DNA from 2 places in the Clostridium neuense genome. Region 2 is predicted to be linked to the other one. Evidence: riboswitches for the same ligand, from Rfam matches in the RefSeq annotation. Region 2 holds a riboswitch; the other holds the start of a gene.
The links. Region 2 has a riboswitch for cyclic di-AMP ahead of dapB (4-hydroxy-tetrahydrodipicolinate reductase). Riboswitches for the same ligand answer to the same signal wherever they lie in the genome.
Positions count from the first base shown of each region.

Region 1: another riboswitch for cyclic di-AMP. It lies ahead of ACJDT4_RS01845 (cell wall hydrolase); the one in region 2 lies ahead of dapB (4-hydroxy-tetrahydrodipicolinate reductase).

Region 1 covers NZ_JBJIAA010000001.1:419,017-427,526, reverse strand. The annotation lists gene trxA (thioredoxin) at 42-359, shown strand; gene ACJDT4_RS01850 (NAD(P)/FAD-dependent oxidoreductase) at 375-1,235, shown strand; gene ACJDT4_RS01845 (cell wall hydrolase) at 1,289-1,864, opposite strand; cyclic di-AMP (ydaO/yuaA leader) riboswitch at 1,868-1,988, opposite strand; gene ACJDT4_RS01840 (hypothetical protein) at 2,040-3,032, opposite strand; gene cdaA (diadenylate cyclase CdaA) at 3,313-4,158, shown strand; gene ACJDT4_RS01830 (CdaR family protein) at 4,131-5,342, shown strand; gene ACJDT4_RS01825 (NAD(P)/FAD-dependent oxidoreductase) at 5,439-7,091, shown strand; gene ptb (phosphate butyryltransferase) at 7,207-8,112, shown strand; gene buk (butyrate kinase) at 8,137-8,510, shown strand, end outside.
Region 2 covers NZ_JBJIAA010000002.1:117,390-125,899, forward strand. The annotation lists gene ACJDT4_RS02910 (potassium channel family protein) at 1-373, shown strand, start outside; gene dapB (4-hydroxy-tetrahydrodipicolinate reductase) at 468-1,295, opposite strand; cyclic di-AMP (ydaO/yuaA leader) riboswitch at 1,412-1,543, opposite strand; gene ACJDT4_RS02920 (SNF2 helicase associated domain-containing protein) at 1,785-5,015, opposite strand; gene ACJDT4_RS02925 (glycosyltransferase) at 5,170-7,242, shown strand; gene ACJDT4_RS02930 (leucyl aminopeptidase) at 7,715-8,510, opposite strand, start outside.

The sequences.
Region 1 (8,510 bases), on a different contig from region 2:
TAAGAGCATACCCTATGGGGGTATATAAGGAGGAATAAATTATGGTAAAAGAAATAGGAGATTTAAATTTTGAAAGTGAAGTATCTGAACCAGAAAAATTAGTAGTAGTTGATTTTTGGGCCCCATGGTGTGGACCTTGCAAAATGCTTGGACCAGTTATAGATGAAACATCTGAAGAATTAAGCGAAAAAGCTAAGTTTGTAAAAGTAAATGTAGATGATAATCCAAATACAGCAAGTAAATTTGGAATTGCAAGTATACCAACAGTTATGATCTTTAAAAACGGAAATCCTGTAGATACACTTGTTGGTTTTAGACCAAAGCAATCAATAATAAGTGAAATAGAAAAACACATATAAATTTGGTATAGCAATATGGATAGGTACGATATAGCTATTATTGGCAGTGGACCAGCAGGATTAGAAGCTGCCATTAATGCAAAAATTAGAAATAAGAAGACGATAGTTTTTGGAAATGATAATTTAAGTAAGAGCTTAGTTTTAGCACCTAAAATTAATAACTACTTAGGCTTTTTTGGATTACCAGGTACTGAACTTAAAAATAAATTTAAAGAGCATATAGATAAAATGGATATAGCTATAAATGCGGAAAAAGTCAATAACATATACGCTATGGGTGAGTATTTCTCAATTATGACAAGTAAGGAGAACTATGAAGCCAAAACAGTAATTCTTGCCCTTGGAATGGAACATACAAAACCAGTAAAGGGAGAGGATATACTTCTTGGAAGAGGTGTAGGATACTGTGCTACGTGTGATGCACCACTTTATAAAGAAAAAATTGTTGCAATAATAGGCTATAATAAGGAAGCTGAAAGTGAAGCTAACTATGTAAGTGAAATTGCATCTAAAGTATATTATGTTCCTATGTATAAGGATGAATATCAGCTTAACTCAAATATAGAGCTTGTAAAGGATTCTCCTGTTGAAATTATAGGACAGAATAAAGTTGAAAAGCTAATTTTGAGATCTACAGAGATAGCTACTGATGGAGTTTTTGTATTAAAGGATAGTGCTCCTCCGGAACAACTTGTCCCAGGACTTGAAATGGAAGATAAGCATATTAAGGTTAACAGAAAAATGGAAACTAACATTCAAGGATGTTATGCGGCAGGAGATTGCACTGGAAGGCCTTATCAATATATGAAGGCAGCTGGTGAAGGTCAAGTTGCTGCGCTTAATGCAGTAGAATATTTAAACCAGAATAGAGAGTAAAATTAAAGAGTAGAGTTAAGAATGAACTTCTAAACACTACTCTTTAATGTATTTTAAGGTACTACAAAAAATACATGTTTGCCTATAATTTTTACATTATACTTTTTTATATTATTCATCCATGAGGATGTTGATAACTGTGGGTTATAGAAGTAAATTGCTTTTGGAGTAGGATCTTTTCCTGATAAAGCATCAAATACTGCGGAGTAACATTCTTTGGTTGGTGTTACTGGAATGTCTCCATCCTTGACGCAGGAAAAAGCATACTTTTGTTTAACAACATCTGTAACCGATTTTGGAAACTCCGGATTTTGAAGTCTGTTTAAAATTACAGATGCAACTGCAACTTTACCTTCATAAGGTTCAGAGCAGCTTTCAGCGTATACAACTTTAGCCATTAAGTCTACATCTTTATTTGTAATGTAAATTGATTGACCGTTAAAGTTAAAAACCTGTACTGCATCAACCTTTTCATCATACAAATTTTTTGCATTAGTATTGTTTTTAAATTGTAAAAGTTTATACTCTTTTGAACCCTCCTTAATTGGTGAAAATGCTTTTACGGGATTTGAAAATATAAAACTTCCCACAAGAATAAATACAACAATAGCCCAAAAAGTTTTTTTCATTAAATTTCCTCCTTTTATTTACGAGGTTAGCTGACGGGTTCGGTAAAGGCATAACCTACACATAAATGTGATTCACCCCAAAACTTGGTTTCCCCGTTTTTGTTAAACTTAGGCTATTGATATTATGCACAAAAACATAAAAATAATTCATGAGTTAAAATAAAATAAAGAAAATTTATTTGTTTTTTTCTGAAATGTATTTTTTTTCAAAGTTTTTATAGTCTGTATCAACTTTTTTAAAAGCATCTTTAGACTGACTATATATATCATTTACTTTATAGGAAGCCGAATCATTGTCTTTTAAGTTTGCCTCATAGTTTAATGCAGAAGTAAAATAATTCATATAAGAAATATAATCATTTAAAACTAAGTTAAAAGCTTTATAGGATTCAAGTCTACCTGAAGGAACAGATATGTTTTGAAAATTATTTTTTAAATTTACAAATTCAGCATCGTTTTTACTTATTTTATCAAAAGCATAATCATAACTTATTATCTTTTTTCTCGCCTTAGTAGCATAGTCAGAAAAATCGGTCATTATAAGCTTAAATTGATCACACACATTATCCATAGTGATATCAAAATCACTACTCATTGAGGCTTGGAAGCTTTTATCAATTTTTGTTCTTTTTCTTACGCTAAAGTAAGTTTGAAAGGCATCTATAAATTTTAAAGTAGCAGAGGGAAGAGAAAACTTTTTATTGTTTATTGTAATTTTAGAATAATATTTTGTGGATAAATCTCTGTAAGTATTAAGTGATGTCATTGCAGTATCTATATCTGGAGCATCTGGATTGTTTACACAGGACTGAAGCTGCTTGTACAATAAAATGTTGTTTTTAATTCCGTTCTTTAAATCGGAAACTACCATTTTATATTTATCATTTATGCTTAGCTTGGATAATTTATTAGCTTCTGCAGTTAATGAAGCTGATATTTTTCCTATATCTTTTCCGGTTTGCTTTGAATCTAGTTCCTTTGAATTTAAGTTTGAGGATGCCTCATTTAACTTTGTTATTTCCTTTGTTATCCCTTCTATTGCTTTTTCACTAGAGGTATACTTATTTACATTAAATAGACTATAAACTATAAAAATTGTTAAGAATACTATTGCAAGGATAGGCAGTATGTACAAAAGAGTTTTTGGTTTTATGGACTTGATATTCATAATAATTCCTCCCTAAATGCTTATCTATATTTTTTACATTCTCCTATAGTAAGATTATATGAAGAATAAATTTTTGCATTACACTTTATGGAAAAGATTGTGAATTATATGAAAAAGGTAATGCAAAATTGTAAAAGGTATTTTAAATAATAATTTCGCTATACTATAATAACTTTACGTAGTGTATAATTATATATATGAATTTACTGAACTTTTTAAGGCTTGTTCAATCATGTTTTTTACAATTAAGTTAAAAAAATTAAGAACAGGAGGTGAAAATATGGAGTTTATGCATATTGCAAACAGCGCAATCAAAGGAATGACAATTTGGTCTGTGCTGGATATTATCGTGGTATCATACATTTTTTATAAAGGTTACATGCTTATAAAAGAAACAAGAGCAGTACAGCTTTTAAAAGGAATACTTTTAATTATACTTTTAATTCCAATAAGCGATTTTTTGCACCTTACAATGTTAAATTGGATATTGCAAAGAACAATAACAATAGGTGTTCTTTCTATAATCATTATATTTCAGCCTGAGATAAGGAGAGCACTTGAACAATTAGGCAGAAGTGCTTTTAATGAAAATCATATACTTGAAAATGAAGCAGAATATGAAAAGATAATAAATGAAATTGTAAACAGTGTTGGGAACCTATCAGAACAAAAAACTGGAGCACTTATTATAATAGAGCAAAAAACTGGATTAGAGGATATAATAAGTACAGGAACAAAGATAGATGCAATAGTTTCGGCGGCACTTTTAGAAAATATATTTGTTGTAAATACACCTTTACATGATGGAGCTACTATAATAAGAAATGGCAGAATAGCAGCAGCGGGATGTTTTTTACCACTTACTTCAAATAATGATTTAAATAAAAAGCTTGGAACAAGACATAGAGCAGGAATTGGCATATCGGAAAACTCAGATGGACTTGTAATAATAGTATCTGAGGAAACTGGAAACATATCTCTTGCTATAAATGGGAAATTAACTAGAGATTATAGTAAGGAAAAATTAAAAGCTATATTAATGAGGATAATAAGGATTAGATATAGCAGAAAAACGGCTTTAAAGGAGAAGGTGAAAAGATGGAGAAAAGCGGGAAAAAACAAATAGTTATAAGAATAGCCTGTTTAATAGCTTCTTTTTGTCTATGGCTTTATATAAATAATTATGAAAATCCTATAAAAACATATAAGATTAAAAATGTTACGGTACAAGTTTTGAATCAGGATTTGCTCAAACAAAATAATCTTGTCCTTTCACCAAATCAAAACTTTAATATAAATCTAACAATAAAAGGCAATGCAATGGATGTATATTCAGTTAAGGCCAGTGATTTTAAATTAGTTGCAGATTTAAGCTCTTATGCTTTAAAGAAGGGTGATAACAGAATACCTGTAAAAATTGAAAAATATCCTGATAATATAAATGTGGTGCAGACAGATAGTTTATGGGTTGATATTAATTTAGATGAGTACACACAAAAAACTGTTCCTGTAACTACAAACATACAAGGCAGACCTCAAATAGGGCTTTACTCATCAGATGCTACCGTTAATCCAAGAAATGTAACTGTAAGTGGTCCGGCAAAAAATATACAGTTAGTAGATCATGTAGAGGTTAATGTAAATGTAAGCAATTTAACCAGTGATGCGGAGCTTAAGGTTGTACCTCAGCCAGTTGATGCTAAGGGGAATCTTATAAGTGATGTTAAGGTACAGCCTGGCACCATAAATGTCAGTGTACCTATAAGAAAAGCTAAAAGTGTGGCTGTAAATGTAAAGACTAAAGGGCAGCCTTCATCGAAAATAAGTATAAAATCTGTTTATCCTGAGCAAAACTATGTAGATGTAATAGGAAGTGAAAGCGAACTTGCAGATATAAATAGTATAGATACAGAAGAGGTTGATTTAAGCAGCATAACAGGGGATACAGAAGTAAAGGCTAAATTAAATGTCCCTAAAAATGTACGACTTGTAGGAAGCAGTACGGTAACTATAAAGATAACAACAGAACAAGCTGCTAATAATCCGACAAATACGAATACAACGCTTAGTGTAAATATAGGTTCGACTAATCTAGATCAAAGCTTGAAGGCTGAAATAAAACCTTCTACCATAACAGTAGTTGTCTCTGGAGGAACTAATATTAGTAGTGATTCAGTAAAAGCAGTTGTAGATTTAAGTAACTTAAAGGAAGGTACACATGATTTGCCGGTAAATATAACACTGCCGGAGGGGGTAAAAAAAGTATCACAAACTCCAGATAAGGTTACTGTTACTATAAGTAAGAAATAGAGCCAAGAGTAGAGTTGTAGAAAATTACTATAACTTTACTCTATATTTCATTCAGTTTGAAACTTATATGTAGTTTTTAAGAGAGGAGCATAAAGGTTGAGTTTAAGAATAAGCAATATAAACATAGATATAGATGAAGAAATTGAAGCTGTAAATAGAAAGGCAGCCAAAAAGCTTAAAATTTCAGAGAAGGATATCAAACGCCTAAAGATACTTAGGGAATCTATAGATGCAAGGCGTAAGGATGCAATAAAATTTAATTACACAGTGGAAGTTAACTGCGAAAATGAAGATAAAATATTAAAGAAAATACATGATAGAGATGTAATCAAAGAAAAAGAAATTGCAGAGGAACCTTTTAAATTTGGAAATGAAAAACTAAAGCATAGACCTATTATCGTTGGCATGGGCCCTGCTGGAATGTTCGCAGCTTTGACTTTAGCTCAAAATGGGTATTCGCCGCTTGTAATAGAAAGAGGCGAGAGGGTAGAAGAAAGAACCAAGACTGTTAACACCTTTTGGGAGAAGGGAAGCTTAAATACAGAATCCAATGTTCAGTTTGGAGAAGGGGGAGCTGGAACCTTTTCAGATGGAAAGCTTACGACAAGAATAAAGGATTATAGATGCAGTATTGTAGTAGATGAATTTGTAAAAAACGGAGCACCAGAGGAGATAGCCTATGTTGGAAAACCACATATAGGAACAGATATATTAAAAGAAGTTGTTAAAAACATAAGAGAGAAAATCATAAGTCTTGGAGGCGAAATTTTATTTAAAAGTAAGCTACAGGATTTAATAATAAAAAACGGTAAGCTTCAAGCTGTAGTTGTAAATGGAGAAGAAATTCCCTGTGAATGTTTAATAATGGCCATAGGTCACAGCTCTAGAGATACTTATGAAATGCTTTATAAAAATCAAATAGTTATGGAAACTAAGCCTTTTGCAATAGGCGTAAGAATAGAGCATAAGCAGGAGCTTATAAATGAAAATCAATATGGAAAATATAAGGATCATCCAAGACTTAGGGCAGCAGATTATAGACTTGCATATACGACAAGGGAAACAAAACGTGGAGTTTACAGCTTTTGTATGTGCCCAGGTGGAGAGGTTGTAGCTGCAGCATCGGAAAATGAAAGGCTTGTTACAAATGGTATGAGCAATTATAAAAGAGATAAAGAAAATGCAAATTCTGCTCTTGTGGTTTCAGTTAATGAGGAAGACTTTAAAAGTGAAATTGAATTATATAAAAGTTATATGCCAAGCTTAAAGGATTTTAGTAAAGATAACTATCCTCTTTGGGGAATGGAGTTTCAAAGATATTATGAGCATCTAGCATATATAGCTGGTGGTAAAAACTACTGTGCTCCAATTCAACTTGTTGGAGATTTTATGAAGGATAAGAAAAGCACTAAATTAGGCTCAGTTACTCCAACCTATAAACCAGGCTATACATTTTCTAATCTTAAGGAATGCTTACCAACTTATGTAATAGCTTCGCTAAAAGAGGGATTAGAGAATTTTGATAAAAAAATAACAGGTTTTATGGATAATAATGCTATTATGACAGGCATAGAAACAAGAACTTCTGCACCAGTTAAAGTATGCAGAAATTCTGAGCTTGAAAGCATTTCTCTTAAAGGACTTTATCCAGCAGGAGAAGGAGCGGGCTTTGCAGGAGGTATAATATCAGCAGCTGTTGATGGCATTAAAGTTGCAGAAAGTTTAATGGCAAAATATACAATGCACTGAATTTTCTGAAAAAACAAGCTTTCATGAAAAAGTTTGTTAAAATATATATAAACGATAATATGCATACAATTTTATTTCAATATACAAATTATAACGAAAAAGAGGAGAGAGCTTAATGATTAAAAGTTTTAATGAAATTATCGAAAAAGTAAAGCAAAATGAAATGAAAAAAGTAGCAGTAGCAGTAGCACAGGATGAGGCAGTACTTAGAGCAGTAAAAGATGCAAAGGATAATGGAATTGCAGATGCAATACTTGTAGGAAATCATGACGAAATAGTATCTATAGCTTTAAAAATAGGAATGGACATAAAACAATATGAAATAGTTGATGAACCAGACGTAAAAAAAGCTGCTCTTAAAGCAGTAGAATTGGTATCAAGTAAAAAAGCAGATATGGTTATGAAAGGACTTGTTGATACAGCTACTTTCTTAAGATCAGTACTTAACAAAGAAGTTGGACTTAGAACAGGAAAATTAATGTCACACGTAGCAATATTTGAAACAGAAGCTTTTGACAGATTATTGTTCTTAACAGATGTTGCTTTCAACATGTATCCTGAATTAAAAGACAAGGTTCAAATAATAAACAATGCAGTTAAAGTAGCACACGCAGTTGGAATAGAACAGCCAAAGGTTGCACCAGTTTGTGCAGTTGAAGTTGTAAATCCAAATATGCCAGCAACACTTGATGCAGCAATGCTTGCAAAAATGAGCGACAGAGGACAGATAAAGGGCTGCATAGTTGATGGACCTTTAGCACTTGATATAGCATTATCAGAAGAAGCAGCACAACATAAAAAAGTTACTGGACCTGTAGCAGGAAAAGCAGATATACTTTTGATGCCTAATATAGAAACAGGAAATGTTATGTACAAGACTTTAACTTATACAACTCATTCTAAAAATGGATGTCTTCTTGTTGGAACAGCAGCACCAGTTGTACTTACTTCAAGAGCAGATAGTCATGAAACTAAAATGTATTCAATAGCACTTGCAGCACTTGTTGCTAGCCACAAATAATTAGTTAGGCTTGGAGGGAAAATAATGTATAGATTATTAATTATAAATCCTGGATCAACATCAACAAAGATAGGCGTATATGACGATGAAAAAGAAGTATTTGAAAAAACTTTAAGACATTCAGCAGAGGAAATAGGTAAATACAAGACAATTTTTGATCAATTTGAGTTTAGAAAAGATGTTATACTTGATGCTTTAAAAGAAGCCAACATAGATATAAAAACTTTAAACGGAATAGTTGGAAGAGGCGGAATGTTAAAGCCTTTAGTAAGCGGAACTTATGAAGTTAACGATGCTATGATAAATGATCTTAAAATAGGAGTTCAAGGACAGCATGCAGCAAATCTTGCAGGAATAATAGCAAAAGAAATAGGAAAAAGCTTAGACATTCCAGCATA
Region 2 (8,510 bases):
TAATTTTGGTTACATAATTTTTATAACAATTTTTGTTTTATTTTTAGGAACAATAGGCATGCATTTGTCTGAAGGGATACCACTTGGTAACGCTCTTTGGTTAAGCTTTGTAACTATAACTACCGTTGGCTACGGTGATTTATCTCCTTCAACCACTTCTGGAAAACTTATTGCTGGATTTTTAATGATTACTGGAATAGGTTTTTTGAGTATGCTTACAGGTACAATATCAACTTATTTCCTATCCAAAAATAGAAACAAAAGTTATAAGTATCAAGTTATAGAAAACATTAAAGAAGAATTGGACAATTTTGATAAATTAAGTGATAAGGATGTTGACAATATATGTAAAGTTCTAAAATCACTTAAATAGATTTTTCTTCTAATTTAAATATATTCATTACAAAATCATACAAATGAAAAACGCACACAAATTTGCGTACGCTTTTTGTAGTTTTAAAATCACACTACATTTCTAATGCTGCTTCATCATTGCCCATATATAAATCTTTTATAACCTTTGATAAATTTAAAACATCATTCATTTCATAAAAACCTAACTTATCTTTAATAAAATCAGCTGCATAAAGTGCACCTGATGCAAAAACTTTTCTTGAAAACGATTCATGAGAAATTACAAGTTTATCATATTCTCCAGCGATTAACACCTCATGTTTTCCAACTATGCCTCCAGCACGAACTGAATTTATAGGTATATTTTTATCAGAAATATTTTTTCCTGTATAATTTAAACCGTTTTCTATTTCCTTAGCTATTTTTATAGCTGTACCAGACGGAATATCTTTTTTATTTTTATAGTGAATTTCAGAAATTTGAAAATCATAGTTATTCAATAAAATAGTTGCTAGCTTTGTTAGAATCATAAGTACATTTACACCTCGAGTTATATTGGGAGCATAGACTATTCCTGTATTATTAATTGAAGCCACTTTTTCTATCTTCTTTATCTCCAATTCTGAAAATCCTGTAGTACCAATAACCATATTAACCTTCATTTTTGACACTATATCCAAATTTTCCAATGTTGCTTTAGGAGTAGAAAAATCTATTACAACATCTGGTTTAGTTTTTAAAATTACATTTTCCAAATCATCTGCACTTTCCACTTTAACTCCAATTTTTTCATTTCCTGTTAATTGTCCTAAATCTTTGTGTTTTTTTAAGCTTCCTAAACTACATATGGCTGCTACAAGCTCCATATTTTCTTGTTCCATTATCATGCGTGCAACTTCTTTTCCTGTTTTTCCAATGCCAATCAAGCATACTTTTATCATAAAAATTCCTCCTTTAAAATAATAATTATGTTAATAAAAATAAGCTGTAGAGAAGTATCCACAACTTATTAACTGCATGTACAGCAAAAGAACATGGTCTTATTTTTGTACATACAAAAACCTCCCTTCAACGCTTACGAGATTAGCTGTCGGATTCGGGTAGAAAAGATTAACCCTACTTACCATATTTTGATAAGATTCACCCCTAATTTGGTTCTCCCGCTTAAACAATTCAGCGTTATAATTATTCATTTTTCACAATAATTTCCATTATCTATAAAAAAGCATATCATTTCAACATATGTATGTCAATATATATGTGTTTCTAATTTGTGAATATTAAGATAATTTGCACAAATAAACAATTAATTAAACATAAGAAATACAGCAAATAATACAAAGCAATAATGCTTTTTAAACTTGTTACTTATGCACTATTACTTCGCATTCACTGTAGTACAATAAATGTGAAATAAGTTTATCACATGATTATCTAAACAACTTCAAAATCTCTTCCTCATTTAAACTTGAAAGGTTCTCTCCATTAGAAAGCTCATCTCCTAAAAGGCTTTCTGCGAGCTTTTTCTTTTCCTTTTGCAAAATTACAATTTTCTCTTCAATAGTGCCCTTTGCAATTAATTTTATAACTTCAACTACGTTCTTTTGCCCTATCCTATGTGCTCTATCTGTTGCCTGATCTTCTACAGCTGGATTCCACCAAGGGTCAAAATGCACAACTACATCCGCAGAGGTTAAGTTAAGTCCAGTTCCCCCAGCTTTTAAGCTTATTAAAAAAACAGAATTTTGCCCAGAATTAAAGGCTTTAACCATTTCCATTCTCTTCTCTGATGGCACACTTCCATCGAGATAGCTGTAATCAAGATTTTCTACTTTTATTCTTTTAGCTATATTCTTAAGAACAGAGGTAAACTGTGAAAATATAAGCACTCTGTGTCCTTCATCTATGCTGTGAAGTAGAAGTTCCGTGAGTGCTTCAATTTTAGCACTTGTTCCTGTATAATTTTCCATAACAACAGATGGGTCAAGGCAAATTTCTCTAAGCTTTGTTATATAAGCAAGTATTTCTATCTTGCTGCTTTTAAATTCTTCTTCCTTAACCTTCTTTTCAATTAAATTAACTGCATGCTTGGCATAAGTAGCATAAACCTTCTTCTGCTTATCATCCATATCAACTGTCATTATCTTTTCTATTTTATCTGGAAGCTCTTTTACAACGTCCTTTTTCTTTCTTCTTAATATAAATGGCTTTATGAGCCTATTTAAATCCTCAATGACCTCTGGTTCTTCTTTAAGCTTTTTGTAGTATCTGACGCTGAATCTTTTTTCATCATATAAATATCCTGGCATCAAAAAATCAAATATAGACCAAAGCTCCATAACAGAATTTTCTATTGGAGTTCCAGACAGGGCAAATCTATTTTGGGATTTTACCTTTTTAACCGTTAATGCATTTTGTGAATGCGGATTTTTTATATACTGTGCTTCATCAATTATGCAGTAGTCAAATTCAATGCTGCTGTATAAATTTAAGTCACGCTTTAAAAGATTGTAAGTGGTTATAACTGCATCGTAAATTTTTATATTTTTAAGTATCTCTTCTCTTTCCCCTTTGCTGCCGTTTACTGTTGCAACCTTCATATCCGGTGCAAAGGTTTCAAATTCCTGCTTCCAGTTGTATACAAGGGAGGTTGGGACTACGATCAAAGACTTTTTTCCTAAGTTAGACAGCAAAAAGGCGATAGTTTGAAAGGTTTTTCCAAGTCCCATTTCATCTCCTAGTATTCCTCCAAAGCCAAGATAATCAAGAGTTTTAAACCAGTTAAATCCAACTTCTTGATATTTTCTTAAGCTGCCCTTTAAATTTTTAGGAACTTTAAAAGTCAATTCGTCTATATTTTTGAGCTTATCTCTTATTTTTTTAAGTTCACCTTTACCTTTAATATACCTAATTTTATTTTCTTCAAGATACTCGTAAGCATATATTCCTTTACTCTTAGATATTTCTAGGTGATTATCCTTTATTTCTTTTGGTGAAACCGCATCTAAAAGCTTTAGGAATTTTTTAAGTTCAAGCTGCTCTAAATCCAAAAATTCTCCACTTTTAAGCCTATAATATTTAATATTATCTCTAAAAGCCCTAAGTATTGCTGTTGTTTCTGCTGGAGGTACATCATCAATTTTGAACTCCATTTCAAAATAATTGTACTTTCCAGTCCTTATGTCCCCAATTATGCTTTTAGAATTAATATCTTTTATTCCCTTGAAGTTTTCAGAATAAAATACCTCTCCTAGTCTTTGAAGCCTATCAATTTCAGTTTTAAAAAATCTAAATATGTAAGCATCTCCCCACTTAAGATGGAATTTATTCTTTTCTCTTTCAAAACCAAGCGCCCTTACGGTTTCTAAAACTTCAGTTTCTTTTTTGGAATCCCTATATATAACTTTTTCTGTGCAATCTTCAAATATGTTAAATTCAAATTCTCCATATTTAACCTTTGTAGTAAGCACAACATCTTTCCCCGATTTATCAAAATAAAATTTAAATTCACTTTTCGCCATGACTACCTTATCTCTTACAGCTTTAGATAAATTTATATTTTGAGATAATAAATTTAATTTTGGAATAAGCTTTCTGAGCACTGCATCTTCCCTTGCTGCTGGAAGCATTATAGAGTTAACTTTATTAAATACACGAAAATATGGCTCTAATTTTTCACAGTATTCATAACTTGGAATATATATTGTAAGTCCATATAAAAATGCTGTGCCTTTTGAATTTAAAGTCAGAGGCATTCCTCCCGGCACTTCTAAGATATACTCATCATTTTTATTATTTATTTGAAAAGGCAAATCTGGATTACCTTCTACTATCTCAGCTTCAATGGTTCTAAATTTAAAACCTTCATTTAAATAAACTCTATGCTCCTTTATAGTTTCAAAAAATTCTCTTACAAGATAATCTGGTATATGTACGTATTTTCCATCAATAGCAAGCTTTTTATTTCTGCTTTTGTAGCCAGAACTCCCATCAATGTTTACAAGCATTTGAATGAAATCTATAAGCTTCTTATCCTTTGCCTCTAACTTTTGCTTCTTCAAATTTAATGTAAGATTTTTACCATAGGTTATTGGTACATTGTGATAAATAGCTGCAAGAAAACTATTTATATCCTTCAGCACATACAAGGTGCCAGAATTCATTGAGTGAAGCCCTATTTTTAGTTCAAAAGAAAGCTGACTATTCCATTCATTTCTATTTATATAAACCTCTATTTTTAAGTCTTCTTTTTCTTCTTCATCCCCCAAAAGTATACTAAGGGCATCTTCTAAATTCTGGGTTTTAGCTAAGGACTTCTTTTTAAATGCAGGCTGCCGAGCAAGTTCATCTAAAGACTTATAAAAAGTGGCAGCAAGGTGTTTACAGCAGTAATTATCCTTTTTACCTTCATTATTTTCATAATCCACACAAGTGCAGTAAGTTGACACTATTTTTTTACTCAAAGCATCTATTTCTATTTCAGTGTCATATTCATTAAAAAGGCTTTCTGATATAACCTTGCCACTTACATGTATTAAATCATCTTCATCATGAATATCACAGGCTGAAACTAAATCGTTATTTAAAACTCTAATTCCCTTAGTGCCATTCTTTCCACTAGTTTGTGTGTTGAATATCTGGAGCAGTTCATTTTTGTTCATTATATTTCTCCTTGATAATTGCTATTTGTAATACATTATTATAACACAAAATGAACTGCTTCACTAAAAATATAACACTTAGTAGAATTTTAAATTAAATCAACATATTATAGATACTGTAGTAAATCCTCTAAAAAGTAGGAGTTGATATATAATGCAGTTAGACGATACCCTATTCAAAAGAATTAAAAATATTCAAAGTAATCCTCTTTTATTTGATTTTTGTGGTGGTTTACCATTATCAAACTGCTACTTAATGGCATATTTAGCATGTTACTTTAATCTTAAAAATTACGTTGAAATTGGTGTGTATAAAGGTAGAAGCTTATTTTCTGTCGCACAGGCATTTAAAGATAATAAAGGTAAAGCTTATGGAATTGATCCTTACAGTGTTAATTATGCAAAAGAATATGATTTAGATGAAAACTTAAAAAAACAAATAAACAACTTTTTAAATAATATTAATTTTGAAGCCATATATGCACAGGTATTAAATAATATCAATGCATTTGAACTTTCTGGTATTGTTGAAATTATTAGAAGAACATCAACCGAAGCTGCTCCATATTTCAGAAATGTAGGAATAGATATGCTTTACATCGATGGTAATCATGATCGTAAAGAAGTACAGGCAGATATTAATAATTACACCCCTTTCTTAAGAGACGGTGGGATTATCGTATTTAATTGTATAAATTGGCCCTCTGTAAATTACGGCTATAATCAATGTAAAAAAGATTGTATAGTATTATTTGAAACAGAAGGTTTCGGCATATTGATAAAAAAAATTAAAACTCAAAAAAATTTAGATGCTGCAAAATCTATGTCACAAAAATTACAAAATTTATACTTAAGACTACTTGAGATAGAGAATAATAGAGAAGAGGAAAAAATTAATGTTAACGTAGGCGTACTTGCATATAATCATGAACAATATATAGTGCAATGCCTCAATTCAATAATAGCTCAAAAAGGCAATTTCAACTTAAAAATTATTATTTGTGAAGATAACTCTACTGATAGAACAGCTCAAATTATAGATAACTACATTAAGAATACCCCAACTAGTCAAAATATATCCTTTGAATACTTAAGAAGTAAAAAAAACTTAGGCATGGTAAAAAATTTAAAACGGTTAATAAGAGCTTGCAGTAAAAGTAAGTATACTGCTTTAATAGACGGTGATGATTTCTGGACTAATGAAGCAAAGCTACAAACCCACATAGAATTCATGGAAAACCATCCTGAATGCTCTATGTCCTTTGATAATATTATAATAATGGATTTTGAAAACAAATATATCCTTTCTAACTTACAACAGCAGCTTAAAGGTAATATTTTCACTACACACGATATAGCAAGTATTAACATAATAGGAAACTTATCCTGTTGTTTTTATTACAGCAAATACTTTGATAAACTTCCTGACAAACTTTTTGAAATGTTTGTTGGCGATTGGATGATAAATATTTTTTATTCACAAATTGGAGATATAGGTAACATAAGGAATGCAATGACTATTTATAGGAAAAATATTCACGGTATCTGGACAGGAATGGACGGATATAAAGCGAAGAAAAAAACTATGGCATTTATTGACGATTACAATCAATTTTTAAATTACACCTATGATGAAGAATTTACTAACCTTCGTAATTTAATGACACAAAAAATTGATAATAGATATTTGGAGAACTATGATTTAGTCATTATCGATGATGTCTTTCCACATCCTTTAAGTGGTCTTAGATATCAAGAGTTCCTTAGCTATCTTGAACACTTTAATTCAATGAAAGTGTTATCAACAGGAAGCAATATCCACTTACTAGGTAATGAAACTCTCGAGGAATTAATAATTAGCTTTAAAAGAAGATTTCCCAAAACAAGAGGTAAGCTTGAAAGATTCTCTAGCTTTAATAATATAAACTGTAAACTTCTTTACTTTGCCTTCTCGGAAAATGCTATTTTATTTGTAGCACTAGCAGAAGAAAGAAGTATACCTTTTATATTTACATTATATCCAGGTACTTTTTGCTTGAATAATGCTCAAGTAGACAATTTATTAAAGAGGGTAATTTCTTCACCTTGCTTTGGAAAAGTAATCGTAACTAAGCAGGTATTTTATGATTATTTAATAAGCAAACATTTTTGTAATCCAGAACAAATTATTTTTATTTTGGATGAAACCTCTCCATTACTAAAGTTGAATATTATTCCAACCATATAAAAGAGTTAAAAAATACTTATAAAAAAATTATATTGCTATAAAAAGTTTGTATGGTTTTAATAATCAAATTGCTCATAAAATAAATCAGTTAGACATAAATCTTTACCATTGGATTATGCATAACGAAACGAATTTTTGTATGTATAATGGTATTTTAAACATACTTTCTTATTAGACTTTTTTCTAAAATCATATCATATATGCATACATTTTGTTTTTCTTAGATTGATGGCTATGCTATCTACATATTTTTTATAATTCACATGAGCATTTATATCAAGTTTTTCCGTTAACATCTAACTATTTTTTGTTTTCACATTTTAATATCAAGCATTTTTCTCCCTCTCAATGATATAATTATAAAAAAACATATAATCTCCTTTATTTGTCTGGACTTTTGAAAAACGTTATCTACCGAAACAACTTATTATAAAAAAAGAGCCATAGATTAGTTCTACAGCTCAAATTACAATTATTCATTTTTAGCTAAATAATAAAGCGTTCTAACTCCTGCACCAGTTCCACCCTTTGAGTAGTAACCATCTTCATTGTCTCTCCAGGCTGTTCCTGCTATATCAAGGTGGAGCCATGGCTTTTTCTGAGCAAATTCTCCTATAAATAAACCTGCTGTTATTGTTCCTGCAAATTTTCCTCCTGTATTTTTAAGGTCAGCTATATCAGACTTTATAAGCTTCTTATATTCATCAAAGGCTGGAAGCTGCCACATTTTTTCTCCAGATTTAAAAGATGCCTTTTCAAGCTCACTATAAAAATTCTTATCATTAGCAACAACAGCTGTAGTAGTTATACCTAAGGCGGTTAAGGCTGCCCCTGTAAGTGTTGCAATATCTACAACCCTAGTAACATTTTCTTTTGAAACAGCATAATAAACGGCATCTGCAAGAGTAAGTCTTCCTTCTGCATCAGTACTCAAAACTTCAATAGTTTTTCCAGCCATAGAGCCAATAATATCTCCTGGTTTATAGGCTCCTCCAGAAATAAGATTTTCGCAAGCTGCGACTACTGCAACAACATTTACTTTAAGCTTTCTTTTAGCTATTGCACTTATAGCACCTATAACTGCAGCACCACCACCCATATCGGATTTCATGGTTACCATTCCACTGTTAGTTTTTATGGAGTATCCACCTGAATCATAAGTGAGCCCTTTTCCTACCAAACCCAATATTTCTTTGCTATCCTTGTCTCCAAAATATTTCATCACTATAAGTCTTGGAGGGTTTTCTGAACCAGCGGTTACTGATAAA